Regions from separate parts of the Diaphorobacter sp. LR2014-1 genome, predicted to be linked through region 3. Evidence: predicted binding sites of a transcription regulator. Region 3 holds the regulator's gene; each other region holds the start of a gene.
The links. Region 3 encodes FNR, which switches genes on or off when oxygen is low (the NO sensors DNR and NnrR bind a similar motif). Its sites were predicted from a motif close to TTGATNNNNATCAA; they were not measured.
Positions count from the first base shown of each region.

Region 1: BV908_RS05655 (DUF3149 domain-containing protein) is a predicted target of FNR. The motif match lies at 2,794-2,807, and genes of this name have one in related genera.
Region 2: cyoA (ubiquinol oxidase subunit II) is a predicted target of FNR. The motif match lies at 3,180-3,193, and genes of this name have one in related genera.
Region 4: BV908_RS09445 (cation-transporting P-type ATPase) is a predicted target of FNR. The motif match lies at 5,447-5,460, and genes of this name have one in related genera.

Region 1 is NZ_MTBE01000004.1:181,930-189,818, reverse strand. It holds gene clpB (ATP-dependent chaperone ClpB) at 1-1,890, opposite strand, end outside; gene moaE (molybdopterin synthase catalytic subunit MoaE) at 1,959-2,435, opposite strand; gene BV908_RS05660 (hypothetical protein) at 2,502-2,756, shown strand; gene BV908_RS05655 (DUF3149 domain-containing protein) at 2,869-3,009, shown strand; gene BV908_RS05650 (hypothetical protein) at 3,088-3,417, shown strand; gene moaD (molybdopterin converting factor subunit 1) at 3,424-3,687, opposite strand; gene glp (gephyrin-like molybdotransferase Glp) at 3,684-4,928, opposite strand; gene mobB (molybdopterin-guanine dinucleotide biosynthesis protein B) at 4,925-5,476, opposite strand; gene thrC (threonine synthase) at 5,556-6,986, opposite strand; gene BV908_RS05625 (homoserine dehydrogenase) at 7,002-7,889, opposite strand, start outside.
Region 2 is NZ_MTBE01000019.1:41,429-49,317, reverse strand. It holds gene cyoB (cytochrome o ubiquinol oxidase subunit I) at 1-1,943, opposite strand, end outside; gene cyoA (ubiquinol oxidase subunit II) at 2,005-3,054, opposite strand; gene BV908_RS13645 (MFS transporter) at 3,366-4,697, shown strand; gene tolA (cell envelope integrity protein TolA) at 4,820-5,794, opposite strand; gene BV908_RS13635 (ExbD/TolR family protein) at 5,816-6,241, opposite strand; gene tolQ (protein TolQ) at 6,421-7,122, opposite strand; gene BV908_RS13625 (YbgC/FadM family acyl-CoA thioesterase) at 7,119-7,544, opposite strand; gene BV908_RS13620 (pyridoxal phosphate-dependent aminotransferase) at 7,564-7,889, opposite strand, start outside.
Region 3 is NZ_MTBE01000003.1:96,668-104,556, forward strand. It holds gene BV908_RS03790 (TonB-dependent receptor) at 1-283, opposite strand, end outside; cobalamin riboswitch at 363-607, opposite strand; gene BV908_RS03795 (hypothetical protein) at 642-881, shown strand; gene BV908_RS03800 (cell division protein ZapA) at 878-1,222, shown strand; gene BV908_RS03805 (sulfite exporter TauE/SafE family protein) at 1,863-2,582, opposite strand; gene hemN (oxygen-independent coproporphyrinogen III oxidase) at 2,586-3,968, opposite strand; gene fnr (fumarate/nitrate reduction transcriptional regulator Fnr) at 4,140-4,883, shown strand; gene BV908_RS03820 (hypothetical protein) at 4,924-5,211, opposite strand; gene BV908_RS03825 (FixH family protein) at 5,288-5,548, opposite strand; gene ccoG (cytochrome c oxidase accessory protein CcoG) at 5,628-7,070, opposite strand; gene ccoP (cytochrome-c oxidase, cbb3-type subunit III) at 7,155-7,889, opposite strand, start outside.
Region 4 is NZ_MTBE01000009.1:67,392-75,280, reverse strand. It holds gene BV908_RS09460 (ATP-binding protein) at 1-736, opposite strand, end outside; gene hemH (ferrochelatase) at 733-1,791, opposite strand; gene BV908_RS09450 (HAD-IA family hydrolase) at 1,831-2,523, shown strand; gene BV908_RS09445 (cation-transporting P-type ATPase) at 2,536-5,274, opposite strand; gene BV908_RS09440 (alpha/beta hydrolase) at 5,622-6,443, opposite strand; gene BV908_RS09435 (O-acetylhomoserine aminocarboxypropyltransferase) at 6,443-7,756, opposite strand; gene BV908_RS09430 (CBS domain-containing protein) at 7,855-7,889, shown strand, end outside.

The sequences.
Region 1 (7,889 bases), on a different contig from region 3:
ATGCTCTTCACTGTCGAAGAGGAACCCGGCCAGCGCCTTGCACAGCTCGGTCTTGCCCACGCCCGTGGGCCCGAGGAACAGGAAGCTGCCCAGCGGCCGGTTGGGGTCCGACAGGCCCGAGCGCGAGCGGCGGATGGCATTGGCCACGGCGGAGATCGCCTCGTCCTGGCCCACCACGCGCTCGTGCAGCTTTTCCTCCATGTGCAGCAGCTTGTCCTTCTCGCCCTGCATCATCTTGGCCACGGGAATGCCGGTGGCGCGGCTGACCACCTCGGCGATTTCCTCGGCACCCACCTGGGTGCGCAGCAGCTTGTGCTTGGTGCCGGTCCCGCCGGCCTCGCTGTCCTGCGCTTCCTTCAGGCGCTTTTCCAGTTCTGGCAGCGTGCCGTACTGCAGCTCGGCGACCTTGTTGAAATCGCCCTTGCGCTTCAGGTCGTCGATCTGCGTGCGGATGGCATCGATGTCCTTGCGGATCTGTTCGGAGCCCTGCGCGCTGGCCTTCTCGGCTTTCCAGACCTCTTCCAGGTCGGCGTACTCGCGCTCCACATTGCCCAACTCTTCCTCGATGAGCTGCAGGCGTTTTTGCGAGGCCTCATCGGTCTCTTTCTTCATCGCCTCGCGCTCGATCTTGAGCTGGATCATGCGCCGCTCGAGCTTGTCCATCGACTCGGGCTTGGAGTCGATCTCGATCTTGATCTTGGCCGCGGCCTCGTCGATCAGGTCGATGGCCTTGTCAGGCAAAAAACGGTCGGTGATGTAGCGGTGCGACAGCTCGGCCGCGGCCACGATGGCCGGGTCGGTGATGTCCACGCCGTGGTGCGCCTCGTAGCGCACCTGCAGGCCGCGCAGGATGGCGATGGTGTCTTCCACGCTGGGCTCGTCCACCAGCACCTTCTGAAAGCGCCGCTCCAGCGCCGCATCCTTCTCGATGTACTTGCGGTATTCATCCAGCGTGGTCGCGCCGATGCAGTGCAGCTCGCCGCGCGCCAGTGCGGGTTTCAGCATGTTGCCCGCGTCCATGGCGCCTTCGGCCTTGCCGGCGCCGACCATGGTGTGGATCTCGTCGATGAAAAGGATGATGCGGCCTTCCTCGTGCGCCACTTCCTTCAGCACGGACTTCAGACGCTCCTCGAACTCGCCGCGGTACTTGGCACCCGCCAGCAGGCCGGCCATGTCCAGCACCAGCACGCGCTTGTTCTTCAGCGTCTCGGGCACCTCGCCCTCGACGATGCGCTGGGCCAGCCCCTCGACGATGGCGGTCTTGCCCACGCCGGGCTCGCCGATCAGCACGGGGTTGTTCTTGCTGCGCCGCTGCAGCACCTGGATGACGCGGCGGATCTCGTCGTCGCGGCCGATCACCGGGTCCAGCTTGCCCTGGCGGGCGCGCTCGGTCAGGTCCAGCGTGTATTTCTTCAGCGCCTCGCGCTGGCCCTCGGCTTCGGCGCTGTCCACCTTCTGGCCGCCACGCACGGCGTCGATGGCCGCCTCCAGGCTCTTGCGGGTCACGCCGTTGTCCTTGGCCAGCTGCGCGGCCTCGCCCTTGCTGTCGACCAGCGCCAGCAAAAACAATTCGCTGGCGATGAACTGGTCGCCGCGCTTGATGGCCTCCTTCTCGGTGGCCTGCAGCACACGGCCCAGCTCGGGGCTGCCCTGCACCTGGTCCTGGCCCTGCACCTGGGGCAGGCGCTTGACGGCGGCCTCGGCCGCGGCCAGCAGGCCCGGCACATTGGCGCCGGCACGCTGCAGCAGCGCGCGCGGGCCTTCATCCTGGCGCAGCATGGCCACCAGCATGTGCACGGGCTCTATGTAGGCGTTGTCATGTCCCAGGGCCAGCGACTGTGCATCAGACAGCGCTTCTTGGAACTTCGTGGTGAATTTATCGAGACGCATGTGAAACCTCCAACTTGTCACTAGCTAGGGCTCCGGGGCCTCGATTTCAAGCCGCCGGACGATAAAAGTCAGCCCACCTGGGGCGGCGCGGCGATGCCCCAGCGCGCCAGCGCCGCATCGTCGCTCACGCGCGCATCCACCCAGCGCGCACCATCTGGCGTCTGCTCCTTCTTCCAGAACGGCGCCTGGGTCTTGAGGTAGTCCATGACGAACTCGCAGGCCTGAAAGCTCTCGCCGCGGTGCGCCGAGGTCACGGCCACCATCACGATCTGGTCCATGGGCGCGAGCAGCCCCACGCGGTGGATCACGCGCACGCCATAGAGGTTAAAACGTGCAAACGCCGCATCCACCATGGCCTCGATGGATTTCTCGGTCATGCCCGGGTAGTGCTCCAGCTCCATGGAGGCCACGCTGTCCCCTTCGTTGCGGTCGCGCACCGTGCCCACGAAGCAGCACACCGCCCCCACGCGCGCGTCCCGCGCACGCAGCGCCGCCAGCTCGGTGGAAACGTCGAAGTCATGGGTCTGGATGGAAACGCGGTGCATGGCAGTGGTCAGCGGCAGAATTGCGGAATTGACGGCACTTTAACGCCCACCCCACACTTGCACACCATGGCCCTGCAGACCATCACCACCGACGACTACCTGCTCTACCCCTCGCCGCGCAATGCGCACCGTGTGGTGTTTGAGTTCCAGACTTTCGTGCCCCACCCCTATGCCTTGATCGATCTGCCCAGCTTCGACCTGGCGGGCCGCTACAGCCTGTTCTCCGCCCACCGCAAGGCTGACGCGAAGATGGGCCAGCTCGTGACCTTCGAGCTGGAAGGCGACCAGCAGCGCTTTGAGCGCCTGTTCGTGCCTGATTGAAGGTACTTGACGACAATAGTGGGGTATACCCGGATTTTTGACTTGTCTCAAAGGGGCTCCCGCCGGGCTGCGCTGCAATGGCTCCATCACATAACGACGGAGGAAAAATGCCATGCAACTGCTCAAGCAACTCTTCACCACCGAGGTGGGTCTGTTCAGCGCCATAGGCATCGGTTTCATGCTGTGCATGGGGGGCTTTTTCATCTGGCTGTTCACGCGCAACGATGCGCCCCCGGCACAGCAAAAGCGCTGATCCGCTCCAGACCCGCGCGGGCGCCGTCTCCGGCAAGAGCGGCGCCTGTGTTTTTTCGCCGTGCCAGACAATAGGCGGATGCACGACGACAACCAGATCCTGGTCCCGCCCTCCTTCATCGCGCTGTACAGCGACACACGCGCACGCCTGCAGGCGCCTGCCGCCGAGGTGCGGGCGCGCTACGAGTGGTGCGAGGACCTGGCCTGCCACTTGGTGGAACAGGCGCAGCAGCTGTACCACGGCGGTGCGCGGTCGGAAGAAGGGGTGCTGCTGGGCATCCACGCCGGCCTGGCCGGTCCGGACGCGGGCGTGACCCCGGCCGAGGCGCGCTGGATCACACTGCGCCTGGCCGAGTTGCTGGGGTGGCGCAGCCCCGAGCTGCCCGCCCTGGCGGTGGAGCAGCCTTGAACGCCGTCAGCCGCCCGTGACGGGCGGAAAGAACGCCGCCTCGGCGCCTGCCGCCAGCGGCGTGGCGTCATGCGCCATGGTCTGGTCGAGGGCCACGCGCACGGCGCGCCCGCGCGAGAGGCAGGTGGCCCAGGGCTCGCCACGGGCGATGAGTTCATCGCGCAAGGCGCCCAGCGTGGTGGCGCCGGTCTGCACCGTCTCCTGCCCCGTGCCCACGGCCTCGCGGATGGAGGCGAAGTAGCGCACCGTGATCGTGAAGGGCGTGGTCATGACAGCAACTCCGCAAATGGCAGGAAGCGCACGGTGTCGCCGCGCGCAATGGTCTGGCCGGCGGGGTTGTCTACCACGCCGTCCGCCCAGGCGGCCGAGGTAAGCACGCCCGAGCTTTGGTTGGGAAACAGCTCCAGCGTGCCGTCGGTACCCTGGCGCACGCGCAGGAATTCACGGCGTTTATCGGCCCGGGGCCAGTCGAATCCAGCCGTAGCAGCTATCGCTTTAGGAGCAATATCACGCACGCCCTGCAGGCGCAACAGGAAGGGGCGCACCAGCAGGCCGAAGGTGACGAAGCTGGACACGGGGTTACCCGGCAGGCCCATGAAGTGTGCACTGCCGCCCGCGTGGGGAATCTGGCCGTAGGCGAAGGGCTTGCCCGGCTTCATGGCGATCTGCCAGAGCTGCAGCGTGCCCAAGCGCTCCACCGCCGGCTTGATGTGGTCTTCCTCGCCCACACTCACGCCGCCGCTGGTCAGGATCAGGTCATGTCCCTGGGCAGCCTCGCGCAGCGCGGCCACGGTGGCCTCGCGCCGGTCGGGCACGATGCCTAAGTCGCTCACCTCGCAGCCCAGGCGCAGCAGCATGGCGCGCAGGAAGAAACGGTTGCTGTTGTAGATGGCGCCGGGCTTCATCTGCGCGGGCGGCACATCACCCGGCATGACGAGTTCGTCGCCCGTGGAAAAAAGCGCCACGCGGGGCCGGCGCGCCACCTGCAGGGTGCCCAAGCCGATACTGGCAGCCAGGCCCAGCTCTGCGGGGGTGAGGCGCGTGCCAGCGGCCAGCACCTCAGCACCCCGGGTGATGTCCTCGCCCGCGCGCCGAATCCACTGACCCTGGGCCGGTACGGCATTCACGCGCACGCGATCCCCGTCGAGCGCCTCGCAGTCTTCCTGCATCACGATGGCATCGGCCCCCTCGGGCACCGGCGCGCCCGTGAAGATGCGCGCCGCCGTACCCGCCGCCAGCGGCACGCCGAAGGCGCCCGCGGGAATACGCTGCGCCACCGGCAACTCCACCCCCGCTGCCGGCACGTCGGCGCAGCGCACGGCGTAGCCGTCCATCGAGCTGTTGTCGTTGGGCGGCACCTGCAGCGGCGAGGTGGCGGCCTGCGCGAGCACGCGACCGTCGGCGTCGAAGGTGTTGACGGTGTCGGTGCCTGCCAGCGGGGCGGCCTGCGCCAGCAGTTCGGCCAGGGCTTCGTCCAGTGGCTTGAGGGGTGCACGCGCTTGGGGTTTCATTCGCAGGCCTCCGCCCGGTCGGGCACATAGTCAAAACGCGCGCCCTGTGCCAGCAGCCATTGCACCACGGCGTGAGGGTCGTCCAGGTTGAGCACCGGCAGCGCGGTGGCCACCGGCGGCAGCGGCGCGTCGGTGGCCACGGCGACGATGCAGGGATCGTGCGGATAGAGTGCGGGCCGTTCGCGGTAATCGGGTGATGCGGCGCGCCAGATCTCGATCTTGGGCAGGTCGCTTTCCTTGAAGCCTTCCACCAGCACCCAGTCCACGCGCGGATCCAGCTCGGCCAGCAGTTCGTGCACGCTGGGCGTGTGCTCCTGCTCGAATTCGCGCATCAGCGCCATGCGCCGGTCGGAGGCCACGGCCACTTCGTAGGCGCCGGCCTCGCGGTGGCGCCAGGTGTCCTTGCCCACATGGTCGATGTCGAACTTGTGGTGCGCATGCTTGACCACCGACACGCGCAGGCCATGCAGGCGCAGTTCGGGAATCAGCTGCTCCACCAGCGTGGTCTTGCCGCTGCCTGAATAGCCGGCAAAGCCAACCACCTTCATCCCGACACTCCTTCAGTTTCACTCATCTATTAATAGCTACCAGCGCTTGATGGATAAGCGCCAGAGGCCGATTTGATCCCTAATCGCAATGGGCTGCGATATAGGCCTTGACCTGCTCGGCATCGGCCGCCAGCACCTGCAGGCGCTTGGGCAATTGCTCGATGCCCTCGAACCTGGCCGGGCGCTCGGGCGCGCGGCCCAGGGCTTCCTGGATGGTCTCGGCGAACTTGATGGGCAGGGCCGTCTCCAGCACGATCATGGGCACGGCGGGATCGCCACGGTGCTCGCGCGCCACCTTCACGCCGTCGGCGGTGTGGGTGTCGATGATCTGGCCGAATCGCTCGTACGTGTCGCGGATGGTGGCCAGGCGGTCGGCGTGCGTGCTCTTGCCGCTCTCGAAACCGTACTTGGCGCGTGCGTCTCGAAACACGGGGTCGCTCCCCAGGTCGAAGAAGCCCTGTTTGGCCACGCCCTCGGCGAACAGCTCGCGCGTGCGCTCCGCATTGCGCCCCAGCAGGTCGAACACGAAACGCTCGAAGTTGCTGGCCTTGCTGATGTCCATGCTGGGGCTGCTGGTCTCGTGCGTGTCGGCCGCGCCGCGCACGCGGTAGGCGCCTGTGCGGAAGAACTCGTCGAGCACGTCGTTTTCGTTGGTGGCAACGATCAGGCGGTCGATCGGCAGGCCCATCTGGCGCGCCACGTGGCCGGCGCAGATGTTGCCGAAGTTGCCGCTGGGCACGGTGAAGCTGACCTTTTGGCCGTTCGTCTCCGTCGCCTGGATGTAGCCCGCGAAGTAGTACACCACCTGCGCCAGCAGGCGCGCCCAGTTGATCGAGTTGACGGTGCCGATCTTGTATTGGGCCTTGAACGCGTGGTCGTTGCTCACCGCCTTGACGATGTCCTGGCAGTCGTCGAATACGCCTTCGATGGCCAGGTTGTGGATGTTCGCGTCCTGCAGGCTGAACATCTGCGCCTGCTGGAACGGGCTCATGCGACCGTGCGGGCTGGTCATGAACACGCGCACGCCCTGCTTGCCGCGCATGGCGTACTCGGCCGCGCTGCCGGTGTCGCCGCTGGTGGCGCCCAGGATGTTGAGCTGCTCGCCACGGCGGGCCAGTTCGTACTCGAACAGGTTGCCCAGCAGTTGCATGGCCATGTCCTTGAAGGCCAGCGTGGGGCCGTTGGACAGGGCCTCGATCCACAGGCCGTCTTCCAGGTGGCGCAGCGGCACGATCTCACCCGTGCCGAACACTTCGGCGGTGTACGTCTTCTCGCACAGGCGCTTCAGGTCCGCGGGCGGGATGTCGTCGATGTACAGCGACAGGATGCGGAAGGCCAGCTCGGCATAGCCTTGCGTGTGATAGGCGGTGCGCAGCGCGGTCAGCTCGGCGTCGCTGATCTGCGGGTAGCGCTCGGGCAGGTACAGGCCGCCGTCGGGCGCCAGGCCTTCGAGCAGGATGTCGCAGAAATGCTTGCGGTCCGCGTGGCCGCGGGTGGACAGGTACAGCATGGCGTGCAGCCCCTCTTAGTTGTTGAGCTCTTCCTTGCGGATGCGCGTGATGCTGGCCAGCACCGTGGGCAGGCCCTGGATTCGGGCGAGCGCAGCGTCCATGTCGCCCTCGCGCGTGTCGTGCGTGAGGATGATCAGGTCGGTCTGCGTGCTGCCTTCGCCGCCCACTTCGTCGGCCTCGCGCTGCAGCACGGCGTCGATGCTGATGCCCGCGCCGGCCAGGATGCCGGTGATCTTGGCCAGCACGCCGGCCTCGTCGGCCACGCGGATGCGCAGGTAGTAGCTTGTGACCACGTCGGCCATGGGCAGCACGGGCAGCTCCTGCCCCGCCTCGCGCAGCGTGTGGCTTTGGAAGGCCAGCGGCGGCACGCGGTGCGCGGGGTCGGCCTCGATCAGGCGGGTGATGTCCACCAGGTCGGCGATCACGGCGCTGGCGGTGGGCTCGCTACCCGCGCCTTTGCCGTAGTACAGCGTGGTGCCCACGGCGTCCCCGTGCACCACCACGGCGTTCATCGCGCCTTCGACATTGGCGATCAGGCGCTTGGCCGGCACCAGCGCGGGGTGCACGCGCAGCTCCACGCCATCGGGCGTGCGCTTGGTCGCGTCGCCCTGGCGGCGCTTGGCGATCCCCAGCAGCTTGATGCGGTAGCCCAGTTGCTCGGCATAGCGGATGTCGACGGCAGACAACTTGGTGATGCCCTCCACGTAGGCCTTGTCGAACTGCACCGGAATGCCGAAGGCGATGGCGCTCATGATGGTGGCCTTGTGCGCGGCGTCCACGCCCTCGATGTCGAAGGTGGGGTCGGCCTCGGCGTAGCCCAACGCTTGCGCTTCCTTGAGCACCACGTCGAAGTCCAGGCCCTTGTCGCGCATCTCGGACAGGATGAAGTTGGTGGTGCCGTT
Region 2 (7,889 bases), on a different contig from region 3:
GGAATGTAGTAGTCACGCTTGTAGTTGAAGGTGTGGATGATCGAGGCCACCACGGTCGCGGCGAACGAGGCGATCGCCAGCGGCCACATGTGCCAGATCATGGCGAAACCGAACACGGTGGACAGCGCGGCGATCACCACGCCGGCGCCAGTGTTGGCGGGCATGTGGACGGGCTGGAAGCCGGTCAGCGGGCGCTTGTAGCCGTGCTTCTTCATGTCCCACCAGGCGTCGATCTCGTGCGCCACGGGCGTGAAGGCGAAGTTGTACTGCGGCGGGGGCGAGGAGGTGGCCCATTCCAGCGTGCGGCCGTCCCAGGGGTCGCCGGTCACGTCGCGCAGCTGGTCGCGCTTGATGTAGCTCACGAACAATTGGATGAAGAAGCAGGCGATGCCCGCCGCGATCAGGCATACGCCCACCGCGGAGATGATGAACCAGATGTGCAGCGAAGCGTCTTCCACATGGTTGACGCGACGCGTGATGCCCATCAGGCCCAGGATGTACAGCGGCGTGAACGTGACCCAGAAGCCAGTCAACCAGAACCAGAACGATGCCTTGCCCCAGGACTCGATCAGGCGGAAACCGAAGGCCTTGGGGAACCAGAAGTTGATGGCAGCGAACACGGCGAACACCACGCCGCCGATGATCACGTTGTGGAAGTGCGCGATCAGGAACAGGCTGTTGTGCAGCACGAAGTCGGCCGGGGGCACGGCCAGCAGCACGCCCGTCATGCCGCCAATGGCGAAGGTGCACATGAAGCCCACCGTCCACAGCATGGGCACGGTGAAGCGGATGCGCCCCTTGTACATGGTGAACAGCCAGTTGAAGATCTTGGCGCCCGTCGGGATCGAGATGATCATCGTCGTGATGCCAAAGAAGGTGTTGACACTGGCGCCCGAACCCATGGTGAAGAAGTGGTGCAGCCACACCAGGTACGACAAGATGGTGATACACACCGTGGCATACACCATCGAGGTGTAGCCAAACAGGCGCTTGCGGCTGAAGGTGGCCACGATCTCTGAGAACACGCCAAAGCACGGCAGGATCAGGATGTACACCTCGGGGTGGCCCCAGATCCAGATCAGGTTCACGTACAGCATGGGGTTGCCGCCCAGGTCGTTCGTGAAGAAGTTGGTGCCGATATAGCGGTCCAGGCTCATCAGCACCAGCGCGGCCGTCAGCACGGGGAAGGACGCCACGATCAGCGCGTTGGTGCACAGGGCGGTCCAGGTAAAGACGGGCATTTTCATCAGGTTCATGCCCGGCGCACGCATCTTGATGATGGTGACGATCAGGTTGATACCCGACAAGGTGGTGCCCACCCCCGCAATCTGCAGGCCCCAGATGTAATAGTCGAGACCCACGCCAGGGTCCTGCGCCCCGAGGTTGGACAGCGCCAGCCAGCCGGAGGTGGAGAACTCGCCCAGGAACAGCGAGATCATCACCAGCACGGCGCCGCCGGTGGTCATCCAGAAGCTGAAGTTGTTCAGGAAGGGAAACGACACGTCGCGCGCGCCGATCTGCAGCGGCACGAGGTAGTTCATCAGGCCCGTGACGAAGGGCATGGCCACGAAGAAGATCATGATCACGCCGTGGGCCGTGAAGATCTGGTCGTAGTGGTGCGGCGGCAGGTAGCCCATGCTCTCGCCCACGGCCATGGCCTGCTGCAGGCGCATCATCACCGCGTCGGCGAAGCCGCGCAGGAACATGACCAGGCCCAGGATCATGTACATGATGCCGATCTTCTTGTGGTCGATGGAGCAGATCCAGTCGCGCCACAGCGGGCCCCACAGACGGAACTTGGTGAGGCCGGCCAGCATCACGATGCCACCCAGGACCACCGCGATGAAGGTCCACAGCACGATGGGCTCGTGCGCCATCGGGATCGAGTCCCAGGTGATGCGGCCCAACAGCCAGTGGGCTGGGGTAGTTTGTTCAGACAACATATCGAATCTCTTGGCTAATGGGCCCGGCGCCGGCTTGGCGCCCGCGTCGGGTCCGTCAAATTCACTGTTGGGTGGTGGCCTCGGGGAGGGCGGCTGCGGGCTGCAGCGCGGCCAGGATCTGTGGCGCGTTGCCTGCGGTGCATACGTCCTGTGGCAGCGTCAGACCGTTGGCTTTGACGAAGGCTTCGCCGCCGAGCGCGTCGATAGCCATCATGTCGTGCATGCACATCTGCCCGTCTTCCACGCAGCGGTTGAGCACCTTGCCGTACAAGCCCGTTTCCACGGTAGAAAAGCGCTGCACGGGGTCGCGCTGGCTGGGCTTGGCCAGTTGCAGGTAGGTGGTCTTGTCCAGGGGCTTGCCTTCGGTCTTGGCCTTGTCCACCCACTGGGCGAACTCGGCATCGCTCAGGCCGTGGAACTTGAAGGTCATGCCGGAGAAGCCGGGGCCGCTGTAGTGCGAGGCGAGGCCATGGAACACGCCGGGCTTGTTGATGATGGCGTTCAGCTCGGTCTGCATGCCAGGCATGGCGTAGATCATGCCGGCCAGGTCGGGCACGTAGAACGCGTTCATGGTGGACGTGGCGGTGAGCTTGAACAGGATCGGGCGGTCCACAGGCGCGGCCACCTCGTTCACCGTGGCAATGCCCTGCTCGGGGTAGAAGAACAGCCACTTCCAGTCCATGGCCACCACCTGCACTTCCAGCGGTTTGACGTCGGCGGCCAGCGCGCGCTGGGCGTCGATGCGGTCCAGGGGGCGGTAGGGGTCCAGCTTGTGGGTAGCGATCCAGGTCAGCGCGCCCAGGGCAATGATGATCATCAGCGGCACGCTCCAGATCACCAACTCCAGCGAGGTGGAGTGGTGCCAGTCGGGGTCGTACTCGGCGTCGGTGTTGCCCTGGCGGTACTTCCAGGCGAACAGCAGCGTCAGCAGGATCACCGGCACGATGACGATCAGCATCAGCACCGTGGCAGTCACCACCAGGTTGCCCTGCTGGGCAGCGATATCACCCGCCGGGTTCAATACGACGGCCTTGCTGCAACCAGCCAGGCTGGCTGCGGCCAAAGCCGCGGCGAGCCAGGTGGGCCCGCGGAGTTTCTTCAGTTGGAGCATTGCTAGGCGTGTCAAAAAGCGTGCACGGCCTTGCGTCGCGCGGGCGGGCGCGGCGCTAGGTGTAAACGCGAATTACTGGACGGAGACGAATGTAATACGCCTAGCGCATTTGTCGATTGGACATTTTGTCCAGGGTCAAACTTATGGCGTGATGGCAGGCCGTATGCGGCCTGCGGGCGCGACCATGGCGGCGCGGATGGCCGACTGGGCGTGAGGGTTTTCCCGCGCGGGACGTCAGTGTAAGCGTACTTGTTGACCGCGGGGCTTGCGTGTAGAACGGAGCTGTGTCTGCAAAGCCAAGGAGTACGGTCATGAGTAGCGGTTCCGTCGCATACCCCGTTTACGGCCCCGAGAGCGCGGCATCGCTGTCGCGCGCGCACACCGACGAAGACGTCACCCCGGGCGAGATCGCCGTGGGCGTGATCATCGGGCGCGCGTCGGAGTATTTCGACTTCTTCGTATTCGGGATCGCTTGCGTGCTGGTCTTCCCGTCGCTGTTGTTCCCCTTCATGTCGCGGCTGGACGGCACGCTCATGGCCTTTGCCATCTTTGCCATCGCCTTCATCGCCCGGCCGCTGGGCACCGCCATCTCCATGGCCGTGCAGCGGCGCTGGGGGCGCGGCACCAAGCTGACGCTGGCGCTGTTCCTGCTGGGCGGCTGTACGGTGAGCATGGCTTTCCTGCCCAGCTACCAGGTGGCGGGGCTGGCAGCCGCTGGGGCGCTGGCGGTGCTGCGCTTCGGCCAGGGGCTGGCGCTGGGCGGCTCCTGGGACGGGCTGCCGTCGCTGCTGGCGATGGCCGCACCGCCGGAGCGCCGGGGCTGGTATTCCATGGTGGGGCAACTGGGCGCGCCCGTGGGGTTTGCATTGGCCGCCGGGTTGTTCGCCTACCTGTACGGCAGCCTCTCCAGCGAAGAATTCCTGGCCTGGGGCTGGCGCTACCCGTTCTGCGTGGCCTTTGCGATCAACGTGGTGGCGCTGTTTGCGCGGCTGCGCCTGGTGGTGGGGCAGTCCTATGCCGAATTGCTGCAAGAGAAGGAACTGGAGCCCGTGGGCGTGGCCCGCGTGATGCGCGAAGAGGGGAGCAATGTGGTGCTGGGCGCCTTTGCGGCACTCGCTAGCTTCGCACTCTTTCACGTGGTGACGGTGTTCCCGCTGTCGTGGTTCGCCCTGTTCTCCGACCGCTCCATGGCCGAGGTGCTGTGCGTGCAGATCGCCGGCGCATTCCTGGCCATCGGCGCGGTGGTGGTGTCGGGGCGGTTGGCCGACCGCATGGGCCGGCGCAACCTGCTGGGCTCCATGGCCGTGCTGATTGGCCTGTTCAGCCTGGCCACGCCCTGGCTGCTGGGCGGTGGCGCGGTGGGCGGCACGGTGTTCCTGCTGCTGGGCTTCGTGCTGCTGGGCCTGTCGTACGGCCAGGCATCGGGCACGGTGACGACCAACTTCTCCACCCAGCACCGCTACACCGGGGCGGCACTGTCGTCCGACCTGGCCTGGCTGATCGGCGCGGCCTTCGCGCCGTTGGTGGCCTTGGGGCTGTCGGCACGTTTCGGGCTGGGGGCGGTGACGCTGTATCTGCTGTCGGGAGTGGTCTGCACACTCGGCGCGTTGCGTATCAATCGCCTCATCGAGCAGCGCAGCTGAGTTCGACTGGCTGTCGGCTGTTATCGAAAATAATAGCTGCCGGCGCTTGCCTCAAATAGGTTTCACAGTGTTTTCAATGTGAAACCCTTGAGGGGCGAGCGCAGGCAGCTCTCTTTTTTGCTTCAGTCGCGCGGGCGGAAGCCGATCACCAGGGACGACGGCACGCGGCCGTCCACGTCGCGTGGCAGGGTTTCCGTGCGGTGCAGTGCACGAATCACCGCGTCGTCCCACGCCTTGTTGCCGCTGGACTGGGTGATGCGCGCGCCGACGATGGTGCCGTCCGGAGCGGCGCGCACCTCGACCTCGGCGCGCGGGTTGCCCGAGATGGTGTCGGGATAGACGATGTTGGGGCGTACCTTGGCGGCCACCTTGCCACCGTAGCTGCCTGAGGGGCCGGAGCTGCGCTGCGCGGTGCCCGTGGCGGTCTCGCCGCCCGTGGCGCCTGGCAGCCCCTGCATCATGCGGCGCAGGTTCTCCTGGCGGAGCGCCTCGGCCTCCTTGGCTTCACGGGCTTCCTCGGCCTTGCGGCGCTTGTCCTCGGCCAGCTTCTTCTGTTTGTCCTGCTCGGCCTTGGCGGCCTTCTCCTTCTCGGCCTTTTCGCGTTCGGCTTTCTCGCGCTCGGCCTTTTGCTGCGCCAGCAGGCGTTCCTTCTTCTCCTGCTCCAGCCGCTCGCGGCGCTCTTCTTCCTTGCGCTCGCGTTCGCGCTTCTCGCGCTCCAGTTGCTGTTCGCGCTTTTTCTTTTCTTCTTCCAGGCGCTTCTTCTGCTGCTGCAGGGCGATGTCGGCCTCGCGCGTGTCGGCTTGCTCCGGACGCGGTGGTGGCGGTGGAGGCGGCGGTGCGGGCGCGGGCTCTGGTGCGGGGGTAGGGGCCGGAGCAGGGGGTGGGGGCGGCTCCACGGCGCGCGGCGCCGCTTGCTGGGGGACCGCGGACCAGAGTTCGGCCTCTACCGCCGGTTGGTCGGAACTGCTCTTCCAGTTCACGCCCCAGGTCAGCGCGCCGATCAGCGCGGCATGGGCGAGTACCGCCAGGGCGATGGCCCGCATGCGTCCGGGCGGGCGGGGCGGGGCAAACTGGTCGCGGTCGTTCGTGGCGTGCATTAGATCGTGTGAAAGTTCTCGTCAGCCGCCGCTCTTCACCGCCAGGGCGACGCGTGCCACGCCCGCCTGTTGCAGCGCAGACATGGCCTTCATCACCGCGTCGTACGACACGTTCTTGTCGGCGCTGATGAGCACGGGTGTGTCCTCTGGCTGGTCCTTGAGCCAGTTCTTGGCGGTGGCGCCCAGGTTTTGCAGCGGCACGGTGCGTTCGTTGCCGTCGGCCTTGAAGCGGATGCTGCCGTCCTTGTCGACGATGACGTCCGCGCGCGTCTTGGGCACCTTGGCGCCTTTGCCCACGGAAGGCACGTTCACCGAACTGGGCGTGAGCATGGGCGCGGTCACCATGAAGATGATGAGCAGCACCAGCATCACGTCGATGAACGGCACCATGTTGATTTCGTTCATGGAGCGGCGGCGGGTGCCGCTGCGTGAGGCCATGGCAGGCATTTCAGTTCTCCATTGCGCTGAGCAGTGCGCGCTGTGGATAAAACGGACGTGTCCGATGCCAGCAGACGCCGCGCAAGGGCCGTCCCGCCGCGCTGAGCAATCGATCCCCTTTCCCGCAGTGGGTAGCGCTGCGAGAGAAGGGGGAAGCCGCGCAGCGGCTCAGGGGGATGTCCTTCATCTCAATGCCCCGAGGGGGACGCGGGGTGTGCGCCCAGGTTGCGCTGCAGGATGTTGGAGAACTCCTCGATGAAGGTCTCCTGGTGCGTCGCCACGCGGTCGATGTCGCGTGCGAAGCGGTTGTACGCAATCACGGCGGGAATGGCGGCGAACAGGCCGATGGCGGTGGCCACCAGCGCTTCGGCGATGCCGGGCGCCACCGTGGCGAGCGTTACCTGCTCCATGCCGGCGAAGCCGGTGAAGGCGTGCATGATCCCCCAGACGGTGCCGAACAGGCCCACATAGGGCGACACCGAGGCCACCGAGCCAAGGAACGAGAGGCTGGACTCGATCACGTCCATCTCGCGCTGGAAGCTCGCGCGCATGGCGCGGCGCGCGCCGTCCAGCAGTGTGCCGGGGTCGCTGATGCGGCGTTCCCGCAGCTTTTGGTATTCGCGCATGCCGCTGGCGAAGATGCGCTCCATCGGGCCCGCGCTCTTGGCGTTGTGCGTGGCGCTGGCGTACAGGTCATTCAGGCTGGTGCCCGACCAGAAGTCGCGCTCGAAGTCTTCGTTCAGGGCCTTCACGCGCTTGAGTGCGAACAGCTTGCGGAAGATGGCGGCCCAGCTGGCCACGGAAACCGCGAGCAGCAGCAGCATCACCAGCTGCACCACCCAGCTGGCATTGAGCACCAGGCTCAAGATGGACATGTCTTGGGAATTCATGATGAGGAGAGTCGTTCCAAAAGGGACCCCGGAATGCGTGCAGGGCGCATGGTGGCGGCATCCACCCAGCCGATGCGGATGGTGCCTTCGCACAGCAGTGCGGGGGGAGAGTCGGGGATCATCTGCTCTGGTTTCAAGAGCGCCTGCTGCTCGATTGTGAGCGAAGCGCGGCCCCCTTCGCGCAGGCTGGCGGTAACAATCAGTTCATCGTCCAGGCGGGCGGGGCGCAGGTAGCGCAGGCGTGCGTCGGTTACGACAAACATGCCGCCCGTGAGTTCCCGCAATCGTTGCTGGCCCAGGTCCCGCGAGCGCAGCCACTCGGTGCGCGCGCGCTCGAAGAACTTGAGATAGTTGGCATAGAACACGATGCCGCCGGCATCGGTGTCTTCCCAGTAAATGCGAACGGGCCACTCGAAAGCCATGCTGGCACGCCTGGAGGGGTCAGCCGATCAGGCGCTTCAGGCGCGCCACCGCTTCCTGCAACTGCGCCATGGAGTTGGCCGTGGAAAAGCGCACGAAGCGTTGGGTGTCGGCCGTGCCGAAGTCGCGCCCCGGCGTGATGGCCAGGTGGGCACGGCGCATCAGCTCGTAGGCGAAGTCCCAGCTGCCGGCGACGCCCAGGCGCTCGGCGGCCTGCGTGCAGTCGGCCCAGGCGTAGAAGGCGCCATCGGGCTGCACCGGCACCGTGAGGCCCAGGGCATCGAGTGCGGGGATGAAGTAGTCTCGCCGCGCCTTGAACTCTGCGCGGCGGCGTTCGTACTCGGCGA
Region 3 (7,889 bases):
CGCCTGGCAGGCGCGAGATCACGTCAATGACGCCTACCGCGCCGCTGGCTTCGATGGTTTCACGGTCGATGACGGACACATCGGACACGCTGTCGGCCAGCGGCCGGGCCACGCGGGTTGCCGTGATGACGGTTTCACGCAGTTGGGGTTCTGTGGCTGCCTGGGCCAGCAGGGTCTGGGACACGGCGGGGAAAGCGGCGGCCAGCGCCAGCGGCAGCACGGCGACGCGCGCGTGCACGGAAAGCGCACTCAAGCGCACATTGAACGGACGGGTGTTTGTCATGTGGGGCAAACAGAGAGATCGCCACGGCCGACCTCCCCGTCGGCACCTGGGCATAACGGCCCAGGTTTCACAAAAGGAAACGCGGAGCCACCTCGTTGGCCGGTATCCGGGCTGGCGGAACGCTCTGCATCGCCTTCCCAAACGCTTGTTCAAGGCGCTCAGTGGCTTGTCAATGAAGAGGGAGCCGAGGTACGGCTCATCCGCTGACCGTTGCGGGGGCAGCGCAGGCACAGGACGCACTCCATGGCGGAGGGCCCCTCCCTGCTTCCCGTTGAACTGCGGCATGTGAACCACGCCGCTAGCACCAACTGCGCAATTTTACGATGGTTCGCACGCCGATCCCTACAATCGGCAGCGTATGGCCTCCCCCTCTTCCATCGACCAGATCGCCGAGCGCGTTGAGCGGCTGCTGCTGCGCCATGCCGAGTTGCAGCGCACCAATGCCCTGTTGGCGCAACAGGTCGCGGCGCTCACCCAGGAGCGCGATTCCCTCCAATCCCGCCTGCAGGCGGCCCGTGCCCGCGTGAACGCATTGCTGGACCGCCTGCCTGCCGAGCCCGAACTCCCCGGCACTGCCGAGACGAAAGACGCGCCATGAAGCAGATCGAGGTACAGATCCTCCAGCAAAGCTATCTCCTGGCCTGCCCGGACGGCCAGGAGTCGCGCCTGCTGGAGGCGGTCGAGCGCGTGGATACCGCCATGACGCGCATCCGTGACGCGGGCAAGGTACGCGCGCGCGAGCGCATCGCCGTGCTGGCGGCCCTCAATCTGGCTTTCGAGATCGCCGACCGCGAAGCCGCCGATTTGGCAGCCGCCTCAGCCCCTGCGCGCATGGCCCCCACCCCGGTCGCGCCGCATGTGCACGACAGCGATGAGCGCGTGCAGCAGTTGCTCCTGCGCCTGGACGAGGCGCTGGGCGAGGATGGGCGCCTCCTATAACCATTACGGTAAAAGCCCAGCCCCTGGCCGCACACGGGCAGCCCACTACAATGAACATGTCTGCGGTGCTGCCGGGCTTTATATTTCCTTGAACCAATGCTCATTGAGCACGGGCTTGGTACATCGCCCGGTGAGCGTGATCATCTCGCGTCAGATGAACCCAACGCCTGGCTGCCCTCGCCCACCTGAACCCCCGGTTCAGGATGCCGGTCCGGCGGCATTCGCAGACACCTTTTCTCCGGTAATCGCTTGCGCCCTCGCTCCGGGTGAGTGCCAGTGACCTCAATACCTGCTCAGAAAATCCGGCGCTCCGCGGCCAGCGCGCGCAACCCACCCATCTGCAAGGCACAGAGCAGACCTTGGTAGTCGTCGCACCGATGCCAAATATCCTGGCGTGGTTCTGGCGTTCCCATTCCTTCGGCAACCTCACTGATACGCAGCGCGCGCCCCAGACGTACGGTGGCGCATCCAGTAAGGCAGCGATGGGTAGCTGGATTTCTCCACGTCGATGAGAACAGACTCGTCACTTCCGCTGGTAGAGATCTGACAGCGATACGTCACGCCTGAGCGTCTCAGTGTGCACCATTCGCTTGCCACGGCATGCTTCGCAGAGCCGCTGTGGTTCCACAAAACGCTGCTTTCAGGGCACGCACCACGGCGCCGGCTGCCCATGGACAACCTCCATCCATAGCGCCCATGCACCCAGGGAAAAAAGCACACCACCTGCCAGCCGAGACCCCCACGCCCCACCCTTCACGCCGATCCAAGCGCGAATGCGGCCAAATGTCCACGGCCCCAGCACCAGCCATACACCGCTTCCCACGCCAAACAGGACCATGCACAAGGCTCCGCGGAGCACGCTTCCGCTGAGAGCGGCAGTCAACAGTGCGGTATACAGAAGGCCGCATGGCAGGAGCGCCCAGGCCACACCCGCGGTCAGGAGCCCGCCAGGCCGAGAGACCAAGGGCTTGACCTTCGCCCAGGCAGCACGCCCCGCCCGCTCAACCCACAACGGCTGCTGCGCTTGCACCATCATCATCCCACCCCACGCGAGGATGAGCACGTGCATCAGCGTCCAAAGGGGGCGCAATGCCGAGGTGCTTTGCCCCAGCCATGCGAGTTGCTCCATGGCCAGCGCAACCACCGCCCCTGCGGCGCCGTAACCGATCAGGCGCCCCACGTGAAACTGCGCTACCCGTTGGAAGATTCCGCGACGGGACGCCCATTGAATGGTTTGGGTGGCGTCCGGCGTGCCACCCAGCCCCGTAAGCGCCGCGCAGGGAACAGAACACATCGCCAAACAGTGAGCCCCTCCCATCAGCCCCATCAGGAAGGCCGTCGTGGCCAGCGCCCACAGCATGGGTCAAATAATCCGGGAAAAGCGAGCGCGGTTGCGGTCAGCCTGCAGATACTTGTCGAACACCATGGCCACGCCGCGCACGAAATACCACCCCATGGGCGTGACTTCAACGCCCTCATCACTGATTTTCACTAAGCCCTGAGCCGCCATTTCTTGCAGTTGCTGTAATTCCGCATCGAAATAACTGCGGAAATCAATCAGCCAAGACTGTTCCAACGGCTCAAACAGCAATTCACCTTGGCACATCAACGCCATGATGACTGCGCGGCGCACTAAGTCGTCCTTGGTCAACGCCAGCCCGCGCACCACAGGCAAATGCCCCTGGTTAATGCAGTCGTAATACTCGTCTAGCGTTTTCACATTTTGGCTATAAGTAGCGCCCACGCGCCCGATGGCAGAAACGCCCAGACCAATCAGGTCGCAATCGGGCTGCGTGCTATAGCCTTGGAAATTGCGGTGCAGCCTGCCTTGCCGCTTGGCCACCGCCAGCGCATCGTCTGGCAGCGCAAAATGGTCCATGCCCACGTAGACGTAGCCGGCCTCCTGGAACACATCAAGTGACCGGGCCAGCATGGACACCTTGGCCGAAGCCATGGGCAACTCGGCCGTGATGATGCGTCGCTGCGATTTGAAGCGTTCTGGCAAGTGAGCGTACGCATACAGCGCGATCCGGTCTGGCCGCAGCTCGGCTACCTGCTCCAAGGTGCAATCAAACGACTCCGGTGTCTGTCGCGGCAGCCCGTAGATCAAATCCACGTTCACCGATTCAAACCCGAGCTTGCGAGCCGCATCGACCAACGCGAACACCTTTTCGGCAGGCTGAATGCGGTGCACGGCCTTTTGTACTTCAGGGTCGAAATCCTGCACGCCAAAGCTCAGGCGATTGAAACCCAGCTCCGCCAACAATCCCAGCCGCGCTTCATCCACGGTCCGGGGGTCCACTTCTATGGAGTACTCCCCCCCCGGAACGAGGACGAAACTGCGCCTCAGCATGCCCATCAGTTCGCGCAAACCGTCATCCGTCAGAAAAGTAGGCGTGCCTCCGCCGAAATGCAGCTGGCTCACATGCTGACCCACACCGCAGTGCGCCGTATGCAGGTCGATCTCACGGCTGAGGTAACGCAAGTAGACCTCTGCCCGCTCTGGATGCCGGGTAATGATCTTGTTACACGCGCAGTAATAGCACAGCGATTCACAAAACGGGATGTGGACATAAAGCGACAAAGGCATCGCCTTGGCTACCGAACCCACGCGACGCTGCTGCAGCGCAAGGATGTATTCCCGCTCGCCAAAAGCCTCGACAAAACGATCAGCAGTCGGATAAGAGGTGTAGCGCGGCCCTGGGACGTCAAAGCGACGCAGGAGCTCTGTTGTAACAACGGTCATGACGGGATTCCTTGCACTTTCATATCACTGTGCCGTAGAGTCCCCCATGAGTCCTTGACGTTGATCAAGCGCCCATAAGGTCCTTGTGGCGACAATTTGACTTCGGCTCAAAGTCGTCCAACGGCCTACGGCATTCCATGTCTCCCAGCCGTTCAGAGGTAAGCTCAAGCCATGAACAGGGTTCCCATGCATACGAATCTCCAGACCATCAAAGTTGCCTGCTCAAACTGCAATCTGCGTGAGCTGTGCATGCCCGTGGGTCTGGACGACCAGCAACTCAAGCGCATCGATGACATTGTTGCTGTACGACGCAAGATCAAGCGTGGCGGCACGCTTTTCCGGAACGGTGAACCCTTCACATCCCTTTTTGCTATCCGCACCGGATTCTTCAAGACCTGTGTCGCCACCGAAGACGGTCGCGACCAAGTGACAGGTTTTCAAATGGCGGGCGAGATCATCGGCCTGGATGGCATCGTGAGCGACCGTCACACTTGCGATGCGGTAGCGCTTGAAGACGCCGAAGTATGCGTCATGCCTTTCGATCGTATTGAAGAGTTGTCGCGCGAAGTAACGGCACTACAGCACCATGTGCACAAGATCATGAGCCGCGAGATTGTTCGCGAGCATGGGGTCATGCTGTTGCTGGGGAGTATGCGTGCCGAGGAACGCCTTGCCGCATTCCTGTTGAATCTCGTACAACGCTTGCATGCCCGGGGTTTCTCACAATCCGAATTGGTGCTGCGCATGACACGCGAAGAGATCGGCAGCTACCTGGGATTGAAACTGGAAACCGTCAGCCGCACGTTTTCGAAGTTCGTGGAAGAAGGTATTGTGGAAGTAAAACAGCGCCATGTGCGCATCGTCGATACCGATGCGCTGAAGCGCATTGTCAACAGCCAGCAAGCCTGCCATTAAGCCTGGGTTTTTGCTGATTCATAACTGATGGGCGGAAAGATCAGGAAACGTATTTGGCGCAATCAGCCGGCCGCGCCCCTTTGGGCACGGGGCAGCGATTCAACTCAAAGGGCGAGAGTGACAACAGCGTCGTCAATGCGCTGGAAGCCATGAGTACGAACCAGAACGTGAAAAAGGCGATGGTATACACACCTTCGCGCGAGAGATGCAGGGGTTGATCAAACCACTGCAGCGCTTCTGGATCCACGAAGGCGAACACCACCATTTCCATGACGCCCGCCATCAAAAAGGCCGGCCACGCGATCCACATCAATCGTTGCATCCACATTCGCCCATCTCCTAGCAGGTGTAGTTGACAGCCTAGCATCTGTTCTCCGGCATGCAAAGAGGACTCGCCCTGCCGGTCAGCGCGGTTGATCCTCCAGCGGAGTAGCTGCATGGTTGCGCCCCTTCATGGCAGGCGTCATGTCGCCCCCAGACTCCTTCAGGGTCTCGTTGATGTTCAATCCCCGTTGGTAATAGTCTTCCGCGATGACGGGGTCAGGTTGGCTCACGGCCAGCCAGAGGGTCACGAAGCCCGCAATGATGACTATCACCGGCCCCGCGATGACAAGCCAGACATGGCCAAACGTCCACCAAGGCTTTCCTGCGTCTTCCAGATTCATGGGGGAATTACTCGACATCGATACCAACTCCTCGCTCATTTATGAGCACAGCTTGTTCATTTGCATTCCACGACCGCCTTCAGCGAGGCACAAGGAACACGGATTTCTCTGCCACTTGGGCTTTATCACCCTGCGCTTGAATATCGAAATACACCGTATGCGATCCGGGAGATGCTGAGCCATACGGAATTTGAAGACGGACAACCACCCATCGGGATTCCGCCGGTCCAATGTCAATTGCGGTCTCGGACGCCACTTCCAGCCCTTCCATGCCGTGGGCGCTGATGGTGTAGCGCTGCGCCCCCTCCGTGGCGTTCATGATCTGCAGCCGGTAGATATTTTCCAGCTTGCCTCCCGCCACGATGCGCGAGAGCGCAGCGCGGTCGCGCACGATGTCCACCTTCAACGGGGTGCGTACCACCAAGCTGGCCAGCATGCCGACGCACAACACCACCAGCACCGCTGAATAGAACAACACACGGGGTCGCAGCACGCGTTTGAGCATTTGCGACTGGGTCCAGTGGTTCTTGACGCCGTTCTGCGTCGAGAAGCGAATCAGCCCGCGCGGATACTTCATCTTATCCATCACGGTATTGCAAGCGTCCACGCAGAGACCGCAACCAATGCATTCGTATTGCAGTCCGTTGCGAATATCGATACCCGTTGGGCAGACCTGGACACACAGCGTGCAATCGATGCAGTCACCCAGTCCCGCAGCTTTGTGATCTACGGTCTTGTTACGGGGCCCGCGAGGCTCGCCGCGCTCAGGATCGTAAGAGACGACCAGCGTGTCCCTGTCGAACATTGCGCTTTGGAAACGCGCATAAGGGCACATGTATTTGCACACCTGCTCGCGCAGGAATCCTGCGTTGCCGTACGTGGCCAACCCATAGAAGATCACCCAGAATATCTGCCATCCTCCTTGCAGGGCCAGCAACTCTCCCCCCAGCTCGCGAATCGGAACGAAATAGCCCACGAAGGTGAAGCCGGTCCAGAATGCGACCGCAATCCAAATGGCTTGCTTGACAGATTTTTTCCAGATCTTCTCAAATGTCCACGGACCATTGTCCAGGCGCATACGGGCACTGCGGTCGCCTTCGACTTTGTGCTCGATCCACATGAACATTTCCGTGTATACGGTCTGGGGACAGGAGAAGCCGCACCACAGGCGTCCCGCCACTGCGGTAAACAGAAAAAGCGACAGCGCGGAAATAATCAGCAAACCCGTCAGATAAATGAAGTCCTGCGGGTAAAGCACCAAACCAAAAATATAGAAACGGCGTGCTCCGAGGTCAAAGAGCACCATCTGGCGCTGCCCCCACTCCAGCCATGGCAGGCCATAGAAAACCAGCTGTGTCAGAAACACCATCGCCCAACGCCAACGTGCGAACACTCCACTTATCGAGCGTGGATAGATTTTCTTTTGCGCCTCATAGAGCGAAATGACCTCGGTCTGCGAACTTTCGGCCCCCACTGGCGTGATAGGAATCACCTTACGGGGCTGACCTTCGGCTGGCTTCATGGTGGAATCTCAAAAAGGAAGTGCAACTTCCAAAACGCAAAACGGCCGGCGCCCCTCGACGGGGAGCCGGCCGCACAGGGAGCATCAGCGCGGGGCGCCGGCCTTATTGGACAAACCCCAGACGTATGCCGTCAACACCTTGATCTGTGCATCGGTCAACTTGCCCGTTTGGGCAGGCATCTCGTTGGTCTTGCCGTTGTTGATCATAGCGGTGATGGCAGCTTCGCCCCAGCCATGCAGCCAGATGTCATCCGTCAGATTAGGGGCACCCAGGGCCACATTGCCCTTGCCGTCCATCCCGTGGCATGCAGCGCACGCAGTGAACTTCGACTTGCCCAGAGACGCCTTCAGGGAGTCATGCGGGCTTCCCGACAGGCTCAGGACATAGTGGGCGAGGTTGCGCACATCTTCCGGCGAGCCCACGGCGGCCGCCATGGGAGGCATGACGCCAATGCGCCCATCGTGGATGGTCTTCTGGATCTGATCAGGCGCACCGCCGTGCAGCCAGTCACCGTCGGCCAGGTTGGGGAAGCCCTTGCTGCCGCGGGCATCGGAACCATGACACTGCGCGCAGTTGTTCATGAACAGACGCTCACCAATTGCCATGGCCGCTGTGTCGGCCGCCATCTCTTGGGGCTGCATGGCCTCGAACCGCGCATACAGGGGCTGCAACTCTGCGTTAGCCTTGTCCACTTCGGCTTGGTACTCGCCCAGCTGCGTCCAGCCCAACTTACCCTTAAAGGTCCCCAATCCGGGATAGGCAGCCAGATAGCCAGCACCGAATACCAGCGTGATGATGAACAGCCACATCCACCAACG
Region 4 (7,889 bases), on a different contig from region 3:
CGGCGCTCTGGCGCAGAAGCTGCGCCAGCGCATCGTCGCGCGCGCGCTCCAGCGGGCGGGTCTGTTCCAGGAAGCGCACGATCTCCGCACGCAGCTCCTGCTCGGCCAACTCGATGGCGGCGCGCTCGGGTGCGCCCAGCGCTGCGCCATCGGCCTCCGTCAGCGGCTCGCCGCCCGGGCCCAGCAGGGTGAACACCATCTGCCCCTGTTCACGCGACAGGCGAAACCGCCGTGCACGCGCGAAGTCGGCCAACTGGCTGAAGGCGCGCGCCTCGTCGCTCTGGTAGCGCTTGTGGATGCGCTCGCGCTCGTTCTTCACGTCCGGCGCAGCCAGGCGCTTGGGGATCTCCGCCTCCAGCTGGCGGCTCCAGCTCGCCATCTGGTCGCGCAGCTGGCGCCCCTGGCCCGCGGGCAGGCGCAGGGCGCGTGGACGTTCGGGTGCGTCAAAGTCGTGCAGAAAGCACAGGTCCGGCGGCACGGGCCGGCTGGCGGCCGCTTCGTCCATGGCCTGGCGCATCAGGGAGGCACGGCCGCTGCCGACCTCGCCCAGCACGAACAGGTGGTAGTCGGGCTGCTGCATGGTCAGCCCGAACCGGGCCGCATCGAACGCGCGCTGCTGGCCGATCCACGGCAGGGGCTCGGCCAGCAGCGCGCGCGTGTCGTCAAAGCCCAGGCTCTCGGGGCGGATGCTCAGGCGCAGCTGGCCGGGTGCGAGTGCCGTGCAGGGCGCGCTCATGGCTGGCTCCAGCCCGCCAGGTGCTGTTGTGCGATGCGGCTCAAGGCGGTGATCCAGGCGGGGTTGTCGTTCAGGCAGGGGATGTAGCGGAAGTCCTGGCCGCCTGCGTGCAGGAAGGCCTCGCGTGCCTCCTGGTTGATCTCCTCCAGCGTTTCCAGGCAGTCACTGGTGAAGCCTGGGCACATCACGTCCACGCGGCGCGTGCCGCCCTGTGCCAGCGCCACCAGCGAGGGTTCGGTGTAGGGCTCCAGCCAGCGGGCCTTGCCAAAGCGCGACTGGAAGGTCAGCAGGTACCGGTCTTCGCCCAGCCCCAGCGCCTGCGCGAGCAGCCGGGCCGTGGTGCGGCATTGCTCCGCGTAGGGGTCGCCCAATCGCACATTGCGTTCGGGAATGCCGTGAAAGCTCATCACCAGCTTGTCCGCCGGGCCGCCCTCGCGCTGCCAGTGCGCGCGCACCGACTGGGCCAGCGCGGCAATGTAGTCCGGGTGGTCGTGGTAGTCGTTCACGAAGCGCAGCTCGGGAAAGCAACGCGAGCGGCGCACCCACGCGGCCACGTCGTCGAACACGCTGGCGGTGGTCGTGGCCGAGTACTGCGGGTACAGCGGCAGCACCAGCGCGCGGCGCACGCCGGCGTCCTGCAGCACCTGCAGTTGCGCACCAACGGCCGGCTGACCGTAGCGCATGGCGGGCAGTACCCGCACCGGCTGGCCGGCCTCGCCCAGCCAGCCGCGCAGCATCACCGCCTGCTTGGCCGTCCATACGGCGAGCGGGGAGCCTTCTTCCGTCCAGATGCTGGCGTACTTGGCGGCCGACTTGGCCGGCCGCGTGCGCAGGATGATCCCGTACAGCAGAGGCAGCCACAGCGCCCGCGGAATTTCCACCACCCGCGGGTCGCCCAGGAACTGCGCCAGATAGCGGCGCAGCGCCGGTGCGGTGGGGGCGTCTGGCGTGCCCAGGTTGCACAGCAGAATGGCGGTGCTTTCGCGTGCTGCGGCGGTCTGGATCGAAGAGGCTGAGGCCGTCTGGGCGGCATGGTGAGAAGGCGAGGCGGGCATGCGGTGATTGTGGCAAATGCCGGGCGGTATGCTCGGGCCATGCTCGATATTTCCCGCATCCGCGCCATCACTCTTGACCTGGATGACACCCTATGGCCTATCTGGCCCACCATTGCGCGGGCTGAGAAGGTGCTGATCGAGTGGCTGCTCACGGTAGCGCCCGGCGCCTCGGCGCTGCTGGCGTCGCCCGATACGTCCCGCATGCTCCGTGCGCAGGTGGCGTCCGCCCATGCGCACCTGTCGCACGACCTGACGGTGCTGCGCCGCGAGACCATCCGCGCAGCGCTGCGCCAGGCGGGCGAGGACGAGTCGCTCACGGACCAGGGGTTCGACGTGTTCTTCGCCGAGCGCCAGCGGGTGGAGCTGTTCGACGATGCGATAGCGGCGCTGGAATTCCTCTCGGCGCGCCACCCAGTGGTGGCGCTGTCCAATGGCAATGCGGACCTGCAGGCCATCGGCATCGGACAGTACTTTCGCGCCAGCATCAGCGCCCGCGAGTTCGGTATTGCCAAGCCCGACCCCCGCATCTTCCATGAGGCGGCGCGGGTGCTGGACCTGCCGCCGGCGGCCGTGCTGCACATAGGCGACGATGCCACGCTGGATGCGCATGGCGCGCTGGGCGCCGGCATGCAGGCGGCCTGGCTCAATCGGGGCGATGCGGCGTGGCCGCACGCGGTGGCGCCCCCTGCCACCGTGCGCGACCTGGCCGCGCTGTGCCGTCTGCTGGGGTAGGCGTGGTCCGTGTCAGCGATGGGCGCGGCGTGCGCGCCAGCGCCGCAGAGCCGCCTTCTCCAGTTCGGCCAGCGTGAAGACGGCCAGCCCGGCCAGCAGGACGCGCGACCATTCCTGCACAGACAGGTCCGTGGAGCCGAACACGGCCTGCATCCAGGGCAGGTGCACGAAGCCCAGTTGCAGCAGCGCACAGAGGGCGATGGTCAGCGGCACCTTGGGATTGCCCAGCAGGCCCTCGCGCGACAGCACGCTGCGCTCGATGTGCCGGCTGTTGAGCAGGTAGAACATCTCCATCACTACCACCGCGCTGACAGCCATGGTGCGCGCGGTTTCGATCGCAGCGCCGTTGGACAGCTCCCACAGGAACAGCCCGAGCGAAGCCGCCGCCATGCAAACCGCCACCATGAGCACACGCCACGTGAACAGGCCGGACAGCAGCTTTTCCTGCGGTGGCCGGGGAGGGCGGCGCATGACGTCGTCCTCCGCAGGCTCGAATGCCAGCGCCACGCCCAGCGTGCTGGACGTGACCAGATTGATCCACAGCACCTGCGCCGCGGTGAGCGGCAGCAGCAGGCCGAATGCGATGGCGGCAAACACGATCAGCGCCTCGCCCCCATTGGTGGGCAGCATGAACAAGATGAATTTGCGCACGTTGTCGTAGATGCCCCGGCCCTCGCGCACCGCGTGGCCCAGCGTGGCGAAGTTGTCGTCGGTCAGCACCATGGCGGCCGCGTCCTTGGCGGCCTCGGTACCGTTCCTGCCCATGGCGACTCCCACGTCGGCGCGCTTGAGTGCGGGCGCGTCGTTCACGCCGTCGCCCGTCATGGCCACGACTTCTCCGCGGGACTGCAGGGCTTGCACCAGGCGCAGCTTGTGTTCGGGACTGGCACGGGCGAACACGTCCACGCTGGCCACCACGTCGCGCAAGGCGGCGTCGTCCAGGAGCTCGATCTCGGCGCCCGTGAGTGCGGGGCGGCCCAGGCCGATGCCCAGCTGCGCGCCAATCGCACGTGCGGTTTCGCCGTGGTCGCCGGTGATCATCTTCACGCGTACGCCCGCGGCCTGGCATTCGGCCACCGCGGCCACGGCCTCTGGGCGCGGCGGGTCCATGCTGCCCAGCAGCCCGAGCAGCGTGAAGCCGCCCTCCATGTCGGCGAACTGCAGCGCGTGCTGCTGCGCCGGCACGCGCTTGATGGCGATCGCCAGCACGCGCAGCGCCCGTGCCGCGCAGTCGTTGGCTGCGCGGCGCCAGTAGTCGTGCTGCAGCGGGGCATCGGTGCCCGCGCCATCGGCGGGCCACTGGCGCTGTGCGTTGCACATGTCCAGCACACGCTCGGGCGCTCCTTTCACCAGGATCACCGCATGCCCCGCGTGGTCGTGGTGCAGTGTGGCCATGAAGCGGTGCTCGGACTCGAACGGTATGGCGTCGATGCGCGGCTGGCGCGCATGCAGCGCCGTGGCGTCCAGGCCCGCCTTGAGCGCCAGGGTGACGAGCGCGCCCTCCGTCGGGTCGCCCGTCAGGCTCCAGCCCTGGGGACCGTCGTGCAGCGTGGCGTCGTTGCACAGCAGCGCCACCTGGGCCACGGACTGCAGGGCAGGGTGTTCTTGCGCAGTGATGGGCACGCCACCGATGAGGAAGCCCCCCTGCGGCGCATAGCCGCTGCCGGTCACCTCTATGACATGGTCGGCGGTCACCACGCGCTGCACGGTCATCTCGTTGCAAGTGAGGGTGCCGGTCTTGTCGGAGCAAATCACCGTGACAGCCCCCAGCGTTTCCACCGCCGGCAGGTGGCGGATGATGGCGTTGTGCTGCGCCATGCGCCGCACGCCCATGGCCAGGGTGATGGTCATGATGGCGGGCAGCCCCTCGGGGATGGCCGAGGCCGCCAGCGCCACGGCCATCATGAACATGTCCGCGGGTGCCTGAGCGCGCCAGAGCACGCCGATGGCGAACGTGGCGAGCACGAACAGCCCGATGGCCAGCGCCAGCCAGCGGCTGAACTGCGCGATCTGCCGCAGCAGCGGCGTGGTGCTCGCCTGCACCTGGGCCAATAGCGTGCTGATGCGCCCCAATTCACTGTTCGTGCCCGTGGCCACCACGGTGCCCAAAGCGGTGCCCGCGGCCACCAGCGTGCCGGAGTAGAGCATGCTGCGGCGGTCGCCCAAAGCGGCGTCGGCTGCCACGGTGGCTTCGTGCTTGTCGCAGGGCACGGACTCGCCCGTCAGCACGGCCTCGTCGGCGCGCAGGCTGCGGGCCGTGAGGATGCGCAGGTCCGCGGGCACCTTGTCGCCGGACGCGAGGATGACGATGTCGCCCGGCACGAGCTGGTCGGCGGCCACCAGTTGGCGCTCCCCCCCGCGCAGCACCGTGGCCTGGTGCGAGAGCATGTGGCGTATCGCGTCCAGCGCCGACTCGGCCTTGCCCTCCTGCAAGAAACCGATGATCGCGTTGACGATCACGGCCCCCAATAGCACCCCGGTGTCGATCCAGTGCGCCAGTGCCGCGGTGACCGCTGCGGCAGCGAGCATCACGTAGATCAGCACATTGTGGAACTGCTGCAGCAGGCGCAGCCAGGCCGGGCGACGCGGCGGAGCGGGTAGGCGGTTAGGGCCGAAGCGTGCCAGGCGCCGCGCCACCTCGGCATGCGCCAGGCCGTGGCGGGCGTCGGATTGCAGCCGTTGCAGCGCTTCGCTACCGGAAAGCGCATGCCACGGGGTGTCGCGGGCATCGGTGGATGGGGGCAGGTGCATGCAGGGCGGGCGCCGGGCGACGCGACTGGTCGAGTGGACTCAGTCTAGGTCCGCAGACGCAGACCGTGCCAATGTCCCAGTGCCAGGCCGGGGAAAGTGGCCACTATTGGCCTTCGATTGCTATTTAAATAATAGCTGACTGCGCTTGCCGCTTGGTCGTTTGATGCTGTTTTTGATATGCATCACGCGGCGGGTAAATGGTCGCCGCAGGCAAGCAGGGGCCAGTGCTTTGCATGTGGCAGGGGAAGTCACATCCCCCTCTGCCGAGGCGGCGGCGCCCATCATCCATCGGGCAGGGGAGCGCTGCAGGGGATGCCCTGCACCGCCGGCCCTGCCGTGCAACGATCTCAGGCGGAGATGCGTCTTGCCAGGAAGTCGCGGATGGCGAACAGCGTTGCGTCCGGTGCTTCGGTCATCTGGTGGTGGCCCACCGGCAGATGGACGATCTGCACGTCCTTGCCCGCGGATCGCGCGGCCTGGATCAACCCCTGCGCGGCCTTGGGCGTGGTCATTTGGTCTTGCGTGCCCAAGACGAACAGCACGGGGCACTGCACTGCTGCGATGGCCTGTTCGCCGTGGGCGTAGCTGTCGCAGGCCACGAAGCCGCGGTGGAACACATTGACCTGCGGGTTGCTGCGCATCACCTTGCGGCCTAGCGCCATGCCCGCGCCGTACACCCAGAAGCCCGCGCCTGAGGGGGGCGCGAGGGTGCTGCGCGAGAACACGTTGACCATGCGCAGCGCCTGCTCGGGGTCGGTCTGGGATGCCTCGATGAGCGCGGGCGACACCTTCATCGGGTAGGCCGTACCGACCAGCACCAGATGGCTCACGCGCCCGCCCAGGCGTGCGGCGGCCTCCAGCGCGATCAACGAGCCCCAGCTATGGCCCACCAGCGCGGCGCGCTGGATGGACAGTGCGTCGAGCAGGGCGCCCACGAAGTCGGCCGCCTGCTCCACGCTCGCAGGGGCATCGCCCGCGCTTTTGCTGTGGCCGGGCAGGTCGACGGCCAGCACGTTCCAGCCATGGTTGGCCATGTAGCGGCTTTGCAGCGCCCAGACGCTGTGGTCGTTGAGCACGCCGTGGATGAACACCACGGTGGGCTTAGCGGCATCGAAGGGCTTGCCGCCGGTGTAGCAGTAGGTCTGTGCGCCGTTGACTTGCACGTACATCACGCACCCGCCTTTCCCGCTTGCTTCTCCGCAGCCTTGAGTGCCCGCTTGAGGTCGTCGATCAGGTCGTCGGCATCTTCCAGCCCGATCGACAGGCGGATCGTGCCCTGGCTGATGCCACCCGCGGCGAGCGCTTCGTCGCTCATGCGGAAGTGCGTGGTGGAGGCGGGGTGGATCACCAGGCTGCGGCAGTCACCCACATTGGCCAGGTGGCTGAAGAGCTTGAGCGTCTCGATGAACGTCTTGCCCTGCTCGCGGTTGCCCTTGAGGTCGAAGCTGAACACCGAGCCCGCGCCGCGCGGCAGCAGGCGCTGCGCGAGCTGGTGGCTGGGGTGGGACTCGAGCAGCGGGTGGCCCACGCGCTCGACGAACGGGTGGCTGGCCAGGAACTGCACCACCTTCTCGGTATTGCGCATATGGCGTTCCATGCGCAGCGGTAGGGTTTCGATGCCCTGCAGGATCAGCCAGGCGGTGTGCGGGCTCATGCAGGCGCCGAAGTCGCGCAGGCCCTCGCGGCGAGCGCGCAGCAGGAAGGCGCCCACGGTGCTCTCCTCGGTGAACACCATGTTGTGAAAGCCGTCGTAGGGCTGGGTCAGCTCGGGGAAGCGGCCGGAGCCTTCCCAGTCGAAGCTACCGCCATCGACCACGATGCCGCCGATCACCGTGCCATGGCCTGAGAGGAACTTGGTGGCCGAGTGGTACACCAGGTCCGCGCCATGCTCGAAGGGCTTGATGAGCCACGGCGAGGTGAGGGTGGAGTCCACCAGCAGGGGCACGCCAGCTTCATGCGCAATGTCCGCGACCGTGGGGATGTCCAACACCTCCAGCCCGGGGTTGCCTACGGTTTCGCCAAAGAACAGCTTGGTGTTGGGGCGGATGGCGGCGCGCCAGCCGTCGATGTCGCCGGGCTTCACGAAGGTGGTGTCAATGCCGAAGCGGCGCAGCGTGTAGTGCAGCAGGTTCTGGCTGCCGCCATACAGCGCCGTGCTGGCCACGATGTGGCTGCCTGCGCCCATCAATGTGGCAATCGCCAGGTGCAGCGCGGCCTGCCCGCTGGCCACGGCAATCGCCCCCACGCCGCCCTCCAGCGCTGCCACGCGCTGCTCCAGCACCGCGTTGGTGGGGTTGCTCAGGCGGCTGTACACATGGCCCGGGCGCTCCAGGTTGAACAGGGCCGCCGCATGGTCGCTCGACTCGAAGACGAACGAGGTGCTCAGGTGGATCGGCACGGCGCGCGCACCTGTGGCGGGGTCCGGCTGCGCGCCGGCGTGCAGGGCCAGCGTGTCGAAGCCGGGGTCGGAATATCCGGGCATTCATGTCTCCAAAGTGGTGAATTTGTGCGCCATTGTGGGCTATATTTATTCGCTATCGGGCTGCATGCAGCGCCTGCAGAACCCTTCGGAGACTCCCCATGAAAGTCAGCGACATCCTGCGCCTCAAAGGCAA